DNA from 4 places in the Vibrio ostreae genome. Region 3 is predicted to be linked to each of the others. Evidence: predicted binding sites of a transcription regulator. Region 3 holds the regulator's gene; each other region holds the start of a gene.
What was found. Region 3 encodes PurR, which represses purine synthesis genes. Its sites were predicted from a motif close to TNANGNAAACGTTTNCNTNA; they were not measured.

Region 1 (3,166 bases), 850 kb from region 3:
AAAGCATGCTGACAGCAAAGAATCTATCGTTCTTGCTGTATCTTTCTCTTACCCTGTTGATGAGAAAGCTATTGACCTCTGTTTTCCAAAGATGCCACAGATACATTTGAAACTAAGGGAAAAGCGTTTTGATAATCACTGGTCAAGTAAAAAGCAAAGTCGTTTAGCTTATGATTTGATCGAAGAAGTTAAAAATCTCATGGAAGAAGGCTATAACGATATACACCTCGTATTAGCTTCTCAAAACAGCGTAGCATTCAAATTTGGTCAAGCGTACGACCGACGGAACCTTCCTCACATTACGATTTACCAATACGAAAAAGATAACAAAACCCCTTACCCTTGGGGGGTATCAATTACTAACTTACCCCACGCAGAGCCATCTATTAGACTGACCGAGTTTAATGATAACTTAGAGCAAGCCGTATAAGAGGTCTTTATATGTCTTCATTTCAAGTCCTTATGCCTTTCGCTCGCAGTAACAGTTCAAACCGAATAGTGGGGATTGAGCAAGTGGAGCGTGGCGATGATTGCAACTGTCATTGTTTATCATGTGGAACCCCAGTTACTGCGAGGTTGGGAAGTATCAACCAATGGCACTTTGCACACCGTACCGATAAAAATACAACAAGTTCTGAGTGTGAATTCTCCCCCGTTACTGCATTGGCGCTGATTATAAGGCAACAGCTCCCAACTCTAGTTAACTTTGATTTAGATGAGTGGGATTTTAATGATGTGCAATGGGAAGTTGAATGTACCAAGTCTGGAGTTCAATTTGATGCATACACTAAAGACTTAACCTCTAACATATCGGTAGTCATGGATATCCCTTTCGAGAGCAGTCCTCATTTATTACCAGAAGCAGTACCTCACGATATCGACATTATCCTGAGAGTAAATACGCATAAGTTGGCTAACGATCTTTACCCAACTAAAAGTCCTATCAGGCTTCTTAACTCTGAAGGCGTTTTTAGCTACCTTTTAAAGCACTGGGAAGAACTTGTCGAAATGCTTCGTTGGCCTCAGTCAACCATAGAACAACCATATGAAGATACAGAGGTTGCAGAAAACAGTATAAAGACCAATGATCCTATCTGCCTATGCTGTGGTGAGAAAACAGCAAGATATGGACGAGGGCTTCTTTGTGAAGAGTGTGTTTGGAAAGAGGTTGGTAGCCAATTTAATTCAATCAGTGAGATGGTTGTGTTTTATAGGAAAAACTCTAATTAAATAGATCAATCAGCCTCACAATGGGGCTGATTTGCATTTTTAGTCTCAAATACCTAGCTGCGAGAAGCAAGCGAACTTATGTATTCATTACAGATGACTACATTAAGCTTCACGCTTACTTGACTAGTTACTTGACTAAAAATAGCAGAAACGAAAAAGGGCGTAGCAAGTACTAACCTGCTACGCCCCGAAATAAATGGCACGCCCTGTAGGATTCGAACCTACGACCACATCCTTAGAAGGGACGTGCTCTATCCAGCTGAGCTAAGGGCGCGCTACAGGGAAAGGATTATACGAGTTCAAATGTGTAAATCAACGGCTTTCACTAACATTCTGTTTCAAATGACTAAAAATTTGTCACTTAGTGGGTAAGCGTTGAAAAACACAACAAAGCAAACGTTTGCTTATAGATGTTATCTCAAATTTCTGCGACAATGCGCGCGAAAATTTTCGCTACGAATGTGTAAAGGAAAGTCATGACCGCTCAAAATATTGATGGGACACTCATTTCTCAAACAGTCCGCTCCGAAGTTGCGGCCCGTGTTAAGGCCCGTACTCAGGCAGGGCTACGCGCTCCCGGACTGGCTGTTGTGTTAGTGGGTGAAGACCCGGCTTCTCAGGTGTATGTCGGCAGTAAACGCCGCGCGTGTGAAGAAGTTGGCTTTGTATCTAAGTCGTATGACTTACCGGCCTCAGCCACTGAAGCCGAGCTGCTGGCCCTGGTTGACCAACTGAACGAAGATCCTGAAATCGACGGTATTCTGGTTCAGCTGCCACTTCCAGCCGGAATTGACAGCACACATGTGCTGGAGCGTATTGTTCCTGAGAAAGACGTTGATGGTTTCCATCCGTACAACGTGGGCCGTTTAGCGCAACGCATTCCAAAAATTCGCTCTTGTACGCCAAAAGGCATCATTACCCTGCTGGACCGTTACAATATCCCGCTGCGCGGCAAACACGCTGTTGTGGTCGGTGCATCGAATATCGTTGGCCGCCCAATGACACTGGAACTGCTGCTGGCAGGTTGTACCACCACTACGTGTCACCGCTTCACTAAAGATCTGGAGCACCACGTACGTCAGGCTGACGTTCTGGTTGTCGCTGTGGGTAAACCTAACTTTATACCGGGCGCCTGGATTAAAGAAGGTGCGGTGGTGATCGATGTCGGTATCAACCGTCTTGATACCGGTAAACTGGTTGGTGATGTGGAATATGATGTTGCGCGCAGCAAAGCCAGCTTCATCACTCCGGTACCAGGCGGTGTGGGTCCGATGACGGTTGCCAGCCTGATTGAGAACACCATGCTGGCGTGCGAGCAATACCACACCAAGTAAGTGCCGTATCTCAGTCGGTCAATGTCCGAGTCAGCGCTGCGGCGCTGAACAGTAAAAAGCACCCCAGCCATGCTGGGGTGCTTTTTATCCGGATAAAGGTCAGAGGCGGCTTACAGTGACAAAATCACACCGGCAATTGCCGCACTCATCAGGTTCGCCAGTACACCGGCTGCAATCGCGCGAAAACCGTATTGCGCGATAAAAGGACGACGCTCAGGAATCAGGCTACCCAGGCCACCAATCAGGATCGCCATACTGGAGATGTTGGCAAAACCACACAGGGCAAAGGTCACGATGGCCTGAGAATGCGCACTGAGCTGGCTCTTGACATCCATCAACTGGATAAAGGCCACAAACTCGTTCACCACGATCTTGTTACCGATCAGCGAGCCCGCCACCATGGCTTCACTCCATGGCACACCAATTAACCAAGCCAGAGGTGCAAACAGGTAGCCCAGCAGCAGTTCAAAGCTCAGCTGCATGCCGAACAGATCGCCTACCCAGCCTAGCAGACCATTTAGCATCGCAATCACACTGACAAACGCCAGCAGAGTCGCACCAACCGCAACCGCAATGCGCAGACCAGACATGGCACCATCTGC
Region 2 (3,166 bases), 1.1 Mb from region 3:
GTGTTTGCTCTGGCTTTGCTGGTGGCTTATCTGGTGCTGGCGGCGCAGTTTGAAAGCTTTATCAACCCTCTGGTGGTGATGTTTACCGTCCCGATGGGCGTGTTTGGCGGCTTTATCGGCCTTTATCTGATGGGTCAGGGCATGAACATCTACAGCCAGATCGGCATGATCATGCTGATTGGTATGGTGACCAAAAACGGTATTCTGATCGTTGAGTTTGCCAACCAGCTGCGTGACCGTGGTCTGGCCTTTGAAAAGGCGGTAGTCGATGCGGCGGCAAGACGTTTACGCCCGATCCTGATGACGGCGTTTACCACGCTGGCTGGCTCAATACCGCTGATCCTCTCTACTGGTGCCGGTTATGAGAGCCGGGTATCGGTGGGTACGGTGATTTTCTTTGGCATGGGCTTCTCAACCCTGGTGACCCTGTTTGTGATACCGGCGATGTACCAGTTAATTGCCCGCTCAACGGCGGCGCCTGGTCATGTGGAAGCCGAGCTGCAACGTGAACTGGGGTATGATGTCCGCTCGCGTTCAACTCATGAGTAATCTTGCTCTGCGTGAGCCTTGCACAAGGTAGCCGTCATGGTGTCATCAATGAGCCCGCGTAATGCGGGCTCATTGCTCTGCGCAGCAGGGCGCTAACGATAGGTGACAATATAGCGTTTGGGTTTATGGTTCATTGCCAGCACCAGGTTGAGCATCACGGCACCAAAAATGGAGGTGAGGATGGTCTGCCCTGGAACGAAGAACATCGAGACCGCCAGGATCACGCAATCCATCGCCATCTGGCTTTTCCCCACCGGAATCGAAAATTTATCGTCGATATACAGGCACAGTACGTTAAAGCCGCCGATACTGGCGCGATGACGAAACAGAATCAGCATCCCTAGCCCCATCAGGACGCCGCCAGCCAGTGCGCAGAATGCCGGCTCGGCATTGCTGAAGCTGATAACCAGTGCAAGATGGTCGGTCAATACTGATACCAGTGCACCACACATTGCGCTGTTGATGGCAAATTGGTGGCCGAAACGCTTCCAGGCCAGCAGATAAAACGGACTGTTAATTAAAAAGAACAGCCAGCCGAACGACAGAGGCAGGATTTGACTGAGTAATAAAGCCAGTCCTGCAGCGCCTCCGGTTAATAACTGACCGGCCTGGAGTAAGAATACTCCCTGGGCAACCAGGAAGGTACCGGTCAGCATCGCGATCCAATCTTCTTTACGTGTGTGTTTTTCCATCAACTTTAAATTTTAGTGGCCGATAATGCTCCGGATAGTAAAGAAAAGCTGATCATTTCGGTAGCGAGGCGGGGAAATTTGAGGTAAACCTATGTAATTAACGCTTTACAGGGTGTAAAGCATAAAATTGACACTTTGACGAAGCAGACTGTGAGGCGGGTCTACGTGGTGGGGCGGAACTCCTTCTGGAGCACGCTTTTTATGCTATGGTGGGCCTTAACCCGAAGTCAGGAACACTTCCTTTGCGGGAAGATAAAACACTTCGTCTGTCATTATGAAAAAACTGCATGATATTTTCTGCAATTTGGACTTTAAGCAACAGATCAAATTATGTAGAATGCGCGCCATTAGAGTGACGAAAACGTTTGCGTTGGGTTCATTGTGCAGTTTTTTGCCAATTTCAGTACAATCTGAGTCAGGAGATACAGATGCTAAAGCGTGATATGAATATCGCTGATTATGATGCGGAGCTATTCGCAGCAATCCAAGAAGAAACTCTTCGCCAAGAGGAACACATTGAGCTAATCGCTTCCGAGAACTACACCAGCCCGCGTGTCATGGAAGCGCAAGGTTCTCAGCTGACTAACAAATACGCTGAAGGTTACCCAGGCAAGCGTTACTACGGCGGCTGTGAGTACGTCGACAAAGCAGAATCTTTGGCTATCGACCGTGCGTGTCAGCTGTTTGGCTGTGAATACGCCAACGTTCAGCCTCACTCTGGCTCTCAGGCAAACAGCGCAGTTTACATGGCTCTGCTGAATCCGGGCGATACAGTTCTGGGTATGAGCCTGGCGCACGGTGGGCACCTGACTCACGGTTCACCAGTTAACTTCTCTGGTAAGCACTACAACGTCATTCCTTACGGTATCGACGAAAGCGGCCAAATCAACTACGACGAAATGGAAGCGCTGGCTCTGGAGCACAAACCGAAGATGATCATCGGTGGCTTCTCTGCTTACTCACAAATCGTTGACTGGAAACGCATGCGTGAAATCGCAGATAAAGTGGATGCGTACCTGTTTGTCGACATGGCGCACGTAGCGGGTCTGATTGCTGCGGGTGTATACCCGACTCCAATCCCTCACGCACACGTTGTGACTACGACAACTCACAAAACACTGGCTGGCCCACGTGGCGGTTTGATCCTGTCAAACGCTGGTGAAGAGATGTACAAAAAGCTGAACTCAGCGGTATTCCCTGGTGGTCAGGGTGGCCCTCTGATGCACGTGATCGCTGGTAAAGCCGTCGCGTTCAAAGAAGCGATGGAACCTGAATTCAAAGCATACCAACAGCGTGTCGTACAAAACGCGAAAGCTATGGTTGCTCAGTTCCAGGAGCGCGGTTACAAGATCGTCTCTAACGGTACTGAAAACCACCTGTTCCTGGTTGATCTGATTGATAAAAACATCACAGGTAAAGAAGCAGACGCCGTTTTGGGTGCAGCAAACATCACTGTCAACAAAAACTCAGTGCCAAATGACCCACGCAGCCCGTTCGTGACTTCTGGTATCCGTGTTGGTACTCCGGCGATCACTCGTCGTGGTTTCACTGAGCAAGATGCGAAGAACCTGGCTGACTGGATGTGTGACGTTCTGGACAACATCAACGATGAGTCTGTGATCGAAGCAACCAAACAGAAAGTTCTGGAAATCTGTAAACGTCTGCCAGTTTACGCTTAAGTGCCGATAAGCCAGTTACGCTAACGCGTAAATGAGCCCATCTACGTTAAAGGCCTGCATGATGCAGGCCTTTTTTATATCTTTTTTAAGTACCGGTACTGAGGTTGATTCAATACAGGTGCTTCAGTGGCGCTGATTATGTCCGTCGCCCGGACAGATGTGTCATAGACAACATGTCCCATAGACAAAACGTATCACGGGCAGATAGCACGCCGGATTACTTGGCAATGCTCAGCAGAGTGCCGG
Region 3 (3,166 bases):
CTGGAAAGACAGGACGCGCAATTTGAGCTCGCCGCCGATTTTTGCCGTTTGTTTCAGGGGATCCAACCTCAAGCGCCTATCCCCTGCGCTTCTCATTACAACAACACATCCACTCCCGGCCATGACACAGCTGCGTCAGAAATGGCGCAGCTGATGAAAGCCGCCGGCATTGCTAATCCCTCACCGACGCAACCTGCCGATCACATCGCGGTGGAACTCGACTTTCTCGGTCATATGATCATGCGCAGCAATGAGCTGGAGAAACCGGTCCATATGGAGCAGGCATTCGCTGAACAGGCCATTTTTATCGAGAACAGTTTAATCAATTGGGTGCCACAATTTGCCCAGCGGTGCCGTGAGCATGACACCTTCGGATTTTACGCGGCCGTCACTGACCTGCTGGTTGCGTTATTAAAACTCGACTTAGCCTATCTCACCAACGAGTAACAGGCTTTTATAGCGCTTTAGGTGACCTAACCGGTCCGATTTAGTGATGATAATTTAGACTCATCCGATGAATTTCGTTGCGACTTAGAGCGTTGCAGTCTAGAATCTTGGCCGCAAACGATAAAATACAACGTTAAGATGCAAACCGCTGTTTAAGGGCGGTTTTTGTGTTTTTACTACTTATAGGCTTCACTTTGTGTAAAAGCCTAACCGCTGCTGAACCTGAGCATGGCTTCCCCCGAACGGCGGGATATACTGCTCAACGGGCAACATCCATCATGACGTATACCGTTCATGACACAATATTGTTGCATCGGCAGTCATCGACAGGACAAACCTATGGCTACGATTAAAGACGTTGCTCGCCTGGCCGGCGTTTCAACAACAACCGTATCTCACGTAATTAACAAAACCCGTTTCGTTGCAGAAGCTACACAAGAAAAAGTGATGGAAGCGGTAAAAGAGCTGAATTATGCACCAAGTGCCGTAGCTCGCAGCTTAAAATGCAACACCACCCGTACGATCGGTATGCTGGTAACCCAGTCAACCAACCTGTTTTTCTCAGAAGTGATCGATGGCGTAGAAAGTTACTGCTACCGGCAGGGTTACACGCTGATTTTATGTAACACCGGCGGCATCTATGAAAAGCAACGTGACTACATCCGCATGCTGGCAGAAAAGCGTGTTGATGGCATGCTGGTGATGTGTTCGGATCTGACCGAAGAACTGCTGGAAATGCTTGAAGCACATAAAGACATTCCGAAAGTGATCATGGACTGGGGCCCGGAAACTTCTCAGGCCGATAAAATCATGGACAACTCAGAAGAAGGGGGTTACCTCGCGACAAAATATCTGATTGACCATGGACATCAGGATATAGCCTGTCTGAGCGGCCATTTTGTCAAAGCGGCTTGTCAGGAACGTATTGCGGGCTTCCGTCGTGCGATGGCTGAAGCCAATCTGCCGGTATGTGAAGACTGGATCCTGGAAGGTAACTTCGAATGTGATACCGCTGTACTGGCGGCAGACAAGTTGATTGCCATGGATAAGCGTCCAACTGCCGTGTTCTGTTTCAATGACACCATGGCTTTGGGTCTGATCAGCCGTCTGCAACAACGCGGTGTACGTGTACCGGATGATATGTCTGTGATTGGTTACGACAACATCGAATTAGCCGAATATTTCTCACCACCGCTGACGACTATCCACCAGCCAAAACGTCGCGTGGGTAAAAACGCATTTGAGATCCTGCTGGAGCGCATCAAGGATAAAGAACACGAGCGCCGTGTATTCGAGATGCATCCGGAAATAGTAGTACGTGATACGGTAAAACACTTGACAAAATAAGGGTTTTATCGAAAATACGCATCGCATCCCATATGAGCACGCGTTAGTTGTGTTAATTTTGTTGCACCCGTTAAATATAAACTTTAGAATGAGTATCACATTTGCAGACTGTAAATGTGATACTCATTCAATGATTTAATCATCCTTTGATAAAAAGGAGATGTCACGCACAGGGCAAACCATCTGAAAAGGTGGGACGCAAAGCCTCCGGCCTGAACCAGTTTCTGGTAGGTAGCGGGGTTACCGATGGCAAAAATGCATTAATTACGAAGTTGACTCCCTACTGACACACATACTGCATTCTTTTGCTACTCTCTCGGACCTGATTTTGGTGGCGTATTAATTAATACACCGAGACTTAAAGCATGGATAAACCAATACTTAAAGATTCAATGCGGCTATTCGAACAATTAGGACGCGTTAAATCTCGTTCAATGTTCGGCGGATTCGGCATTTTTGTCGATGACACCATGTTCGCATTAGTAGTTAATGATAAATTACACATACGTGCCGACGACGCTTCAACTGCAAAATTTAAGCAACAAGGTTTCGAACCCTATGTTTATAAGAAGCGGGGTTTCCCGGTCGTAACCAAATATTTTGCGTTACCGGAAGACTGTTGGTCAGACACCGGACGTATTCTGGAAGATGCTAAAGCTGCACTTGCCGTTGCAAAAGCAGAACGGGAAACACAAGCCCAGGCAAAACCAGATCGTTTAAAAGACTTACCTAACCTGCGATTAGCGACAGAACGAATGCTGAAAAAAGCCGGCATTCAAAGCGTTGAAGACTTGCAGGAAAAAGGCGCCGTAGAAGCTTACAAAGCAGTTAGACAGTCACATACTTCAGATGTCGGTTTGGAACTTCTGTGGGCACTGGAAGGCGCGATAGAGGGCAAGCACTGGTCAGTAATCCCTCAGGCACGTCGCGACGAGTTGTTACAACGTTTGTCTTAATCCCTTAAAAATCAGAGCAACTTCACTTAATAAAGCACTCGCAAATGCGGGTGCTTTTTTTGTTGTTGGGTGAAATTTGGTTTATGGTGAAAGAAAAACACGATAAAACCTGTCTCACTAATTATCTAGCAAAACATCGCTATTTATCTTTCAGGTTATCACCATCAGGAGCACATATGAGTCGCAAGTGGGTTTGGGGAATTCTGCTTATCGGGATTATCTTAACAGCCAGTATTGTATTGGGCCCTTCCCTGACTCTGGAGAATGCGAAGTTACAGCAATCATTACTCAATGAGTATATTCAGAGCCATTTAATTTCAGCCGCCGCTCTCTATTTCTTCAGCTATCTGGTGATCACAGCATTATCTATTCCGGGCGCAGCGGTTGTCACACTACTGGGGGCCGCGCTGTTTGGT
Region 4 (3,166 bases), 1.6 Mb from region 3:
GTCTGTTGGTATGAACGATTGCGTCTGTTGGTGTTAACTATTCAGTCTGTTCGTATTAACTATTGCTGACGTGCAGCAAAAACACAAATAAACGAATAAAATTTAACCAGGCAATAGCAGATTGAAAGCACTGATAGGCAGCGAGCTAAGCGGGCAAGTAAGCGGGCAAGAAAGAGGGGGAATAAAAAAGCCCTGGCGCGATGGCAAGGGCTTTGAAATGTGGCGCTTTATGATGTGCGCTGGCTGAACTTATGTCCGTTGAAAGAACTTATTTCAGACCCGCGAAGTCACGCAGTTCAGCGGCTTTGTCAGTGGCTTCCCAAGGGAACTCTTCGCGGCCGAAGTGACCGTATGCTGCGGTCTTCTTGTAGATAGGTTGCAGCAGGTTCAGCATCTCTTGCAGACCGTACGGACGCAGATCGAAGAACTGACGTACCGCTTCAATGATGATGTCGTGTGAGACTTTTTCAGTACCGAACGTTTCCACCATGATTGAGGTTGGATCCGCAACACCGATAGCGTAAGACAGCTGGATCTCACAGCGGTCAGCCATACCGGCAGCAACAATGTTTTTCGCTACGTAACGCGCGGCGTACGCTGCACTGCGGTCTACTTTTGATGGATCTTTACCAGAGAATGCACCACCACCGTGACGTGCTGCGCCGCCGTAAGTATCAACGATGATCTTACGACCGGTCAGGCCACAGTCACCCATAGGACCACCGATAACGAAACGGCCGGTTGGGTTGATGAAGAATTTTGTCTCTTTGTTCAGCCATTCAGCTGGCAGAACCGGCTTAATGATCTCTTCCATCACCGCTTCACGCAGATCCGGGGTAGAGATTGAATCACAGTGTTGCGTTGACAGAACCACCGCGTCGATACCGACGATCTTGCCCTGGTCGTACTGGAAAGTGACCTGAGATTTTGCATCCGGACGCAACCACGGCAGGGTGCCGTTCTTACGCACTTTCGCCTGACGCTCAACCAGACGGTGAGAGTATGTAATTGGTGCAGGCATCAGCACGTCAGTTTCGTTACATGCATAACCGAACATGATGCCCTGGTCGCCGGCGCCCTGTTCTTTAGGGTCAGATTTGTCGACGCCCTGGTTGATGTCTGGAGACTGTTTACCGATGGTGTTCAGTACCGCACAAGAGTCCGCATCGAAACCCATGTCTGAGTGGGTGTAGCCAATTTCACGTACGGTTTCACGCGTCAGCTCTTCGATATCAACCCAAGCTGAAGTGGTGATTTCACCACCGACCATAACCATGCCGGTTTTCACGTAAGTTTCACAAGCAACACGTGCTTTTGGATCTTGTTCCAAAATGGCATCTAAAACCGCATCAGAGATTTGGTCTGCGATTTTATCCGGATGGCCTTCTGATACTGATTCAGAAGTAAACAGGTGCTTAGCCATGATTGCTCCAATTCTATAATCAAAAGAGCAGTGCGCCGTGGTCACTGCTCTGTAAAATCGTTCATTATGTAGGCGTTTCTACATCTAGACGTCTATTCTAGTTTTGAATGCTTAAATTACAAGCTCTTTTTTTGAATGATTGCTAACCAAACGTTTGCTTATCGGCAGGACTTTTGCAGGCTTTGTGCATCAATATGTCGTAAAGCATTGCAAAATTGGAACAAAGCGCCAGCAAAAGGTTTGCAGTGCCGATCCGGCTTTGCGACAATATCGGCCAATTTTCTCCCCGATTGACCTCAACGTCACGCCCTGAAAGCGGCTTGGTGAGGTCAATTGGCGACCGACGGATATTTTTCGCATATTGCTTTAGGAGCTGACATGTCTTCCCGTAAACAACTGGCTAACGCAATCCGCGCGCTGAGCATGGATGGTGTACAACAGGCTAACTCTGGTCACCCAGGCGCCCCGATGGGGATGGCTGACATCGCTGAAGTGCTGTGGCGCAGTCACCTGAACCACAACCCGCAAAACCCGAACTGGGCTGACCGTGACCGCTTCGTGCTGTCCAATGGCCACGGCTCTATGCTGATCTACTCTCTGCTGCACCTGAGTGGCTACGAGCTGTCAATCGACGACCTGAAAAACTTCCGTCAGCTGCACTCGAAAACCCCGGGTCACCCTGAATACGGTTACGCACCAGGCATCGAGACCACCACAGGTCCGCTGGGTCAGGGTATCACTAACGCCGTGGGTATGGCGATTGCGGAAAAAGCGCTGGCCGCGCAGTTCAATAAAGAAGGTCACGACATCGTTGACCACTTTACTTATGCATTCCTGGGCGACGGCTGTCTGATGGAAGGCATCTCGCACGAAGCATGTTCTCTGGCCGGTACGCTCGGTCTGGGCAAACTGATTGCCTTCTGGGATGACAACGGCATCTCTATCGACGGTCACGTTGAAGGCTGGTTCTCTGACGATACGCCAAAACGTTTCGAAGCTTACGGCTGGCACGTTATCCCGGCAGTAGACGGTCACGATCCAGAAGCGATTAATGCAGCTATCGAAGCCGCACAGGCGGAAACCGGTCGTCCGACCCTGATCTGTACCAAGACCATCATCGGTTTTGGTTCACCAAACAAAGCGGGCTCACACGACTGTCACGGCGCTCCGCTGGGCGCAGACGAAATCAAAGCTGCGCGTGAATTCCTCGGTTGGGAATACGGCGCGTTTGAAATCCCGGCCGATATCTACGCCGAGTGGGATGCCAAAGAAGCCGGTGCAGCCAAAGAAGCCGCCTGGAATGAAAAATTTGCAGCCTACGCTGAGGCTTACCCGGCCGAAGCGGCGGAATACCAGCGCCGCATGGCCGGTGATCTGCCGGCTGACTGGGAACAAGTGACCAGCGCAGTGATTGCTGATCTGCAAGCCAATCCGGCCAACATTGCGTCACGTAAAGCGTCCCAAAACGCGCTGGAAGCGTTCGGTAAGATCCTGCCTGAATTCATGGGCGGCTCAGCCGACCTGGCTCCGTCTAACCTGACCATGTGGTCTGGCTCTAAGTCGCTGACTCACGAAGATTTCGCCGGAAACTACATCCACTATGGTGTACGTGAATTCGGTATGACCGCCATCATCAACGGTATTGCCCTGCACGGTGGTTTCGTGCCTTACGGCGCGACTTTCCTGATGTTCATGGAATACGCACGTAACGCGATGCGTATGGCGGCGCTGATGAAGATTCAG

Region 1: the regulator PurR is predicted to act here: its motif matches at 1,619-1,638, upstream of folD (bifunctional methylenetetrahydrofolate dehydrogenase/methenyltetrahydrofolate cyclohydrolase FolD).
Region 2: the regulator PurR is predicted to act here: its motif matches at 1,595-1,614, upstream of glyA (serine hydroxymethyltransferase).
Region 4: the regulator PurR is predicted to act here: its motif matches at 1,566-1,585, upstream of metK (methionine adenosyltransferase).

What each region holds. Positions count from the first base shown of each region.
Region 1 covers NZ_CP076643.1:1,592,145-1,595,310, forward strand. Annotated here, with positions in the region: gene KNV97_RS13270 (SAVED domain-containing protein) at 1-430, shown strand, start outside; gene KNV97_RS13275 (competence protein CoiA family protein) at 442-1,230, shown strand; tRNA gene KNV97_RS13280 (tRNA-Arg) at 1,428-1,504, opposite strand; gene folD (bifunctional methylenetetrahydrofolate dehydrogenase/methenyltetrahydrofolate cyclohydrolase FolD) at 1,707-2,564, shown strand; partial or broken gene KNV97_RS13290 (NupC/NupG family nucleoside CNT transporter) at 2,675-3,166, opposite strand, start outside.
Region 2 covers NZ_CP076643.1:1,824,776-1,827,941, reverse strand. Annotated here, with positions in the region: gene vexH (vibriobactin export RND transporter permease subunit VexH) at 1-549, shown strand, start outside; gene KNV97_RS14440 (YitT family protein) at 642-1,241, opposite strand; gene glyA (serine hydroxymethyltransferase) at 1,670-2,920, shown strand; gene KNV97_RS14430 (hypothetical protein) at 3,138-3,166, opposite strand, start outside.
Region 3 covers NZ_CP076643.1:739,864-743,029, reverse strand. Annotated here, with positions in the region: gene torD (molecular chaperone TorD) at 1-447, shown strand, start outside; gene purR (HTH-type transcriptional repressor PurR) at 787-1,794, shown strand; cyclic di-GMP riboswitch class I at 1,958-2,042, shown strand; gene KNV97_RS09530 (TfoX/Sxy family DNA transformation protein) at 2,160-2,750, shown strand; gene KNV97_RS09525 (TVP38/TMEM64 family protein) at 2,927-3,166, shown strand, end outside.
Region 4 covers NZ_CP076643.1:2,304,163-2,307,328, reverse strand. Annotated here, with positions in the region: gene metK (methionine adenosyltransferase) at 269-1,423, opposite strand; gene tkt (transketolase) at 1,802-3,166, shown strand, end outside.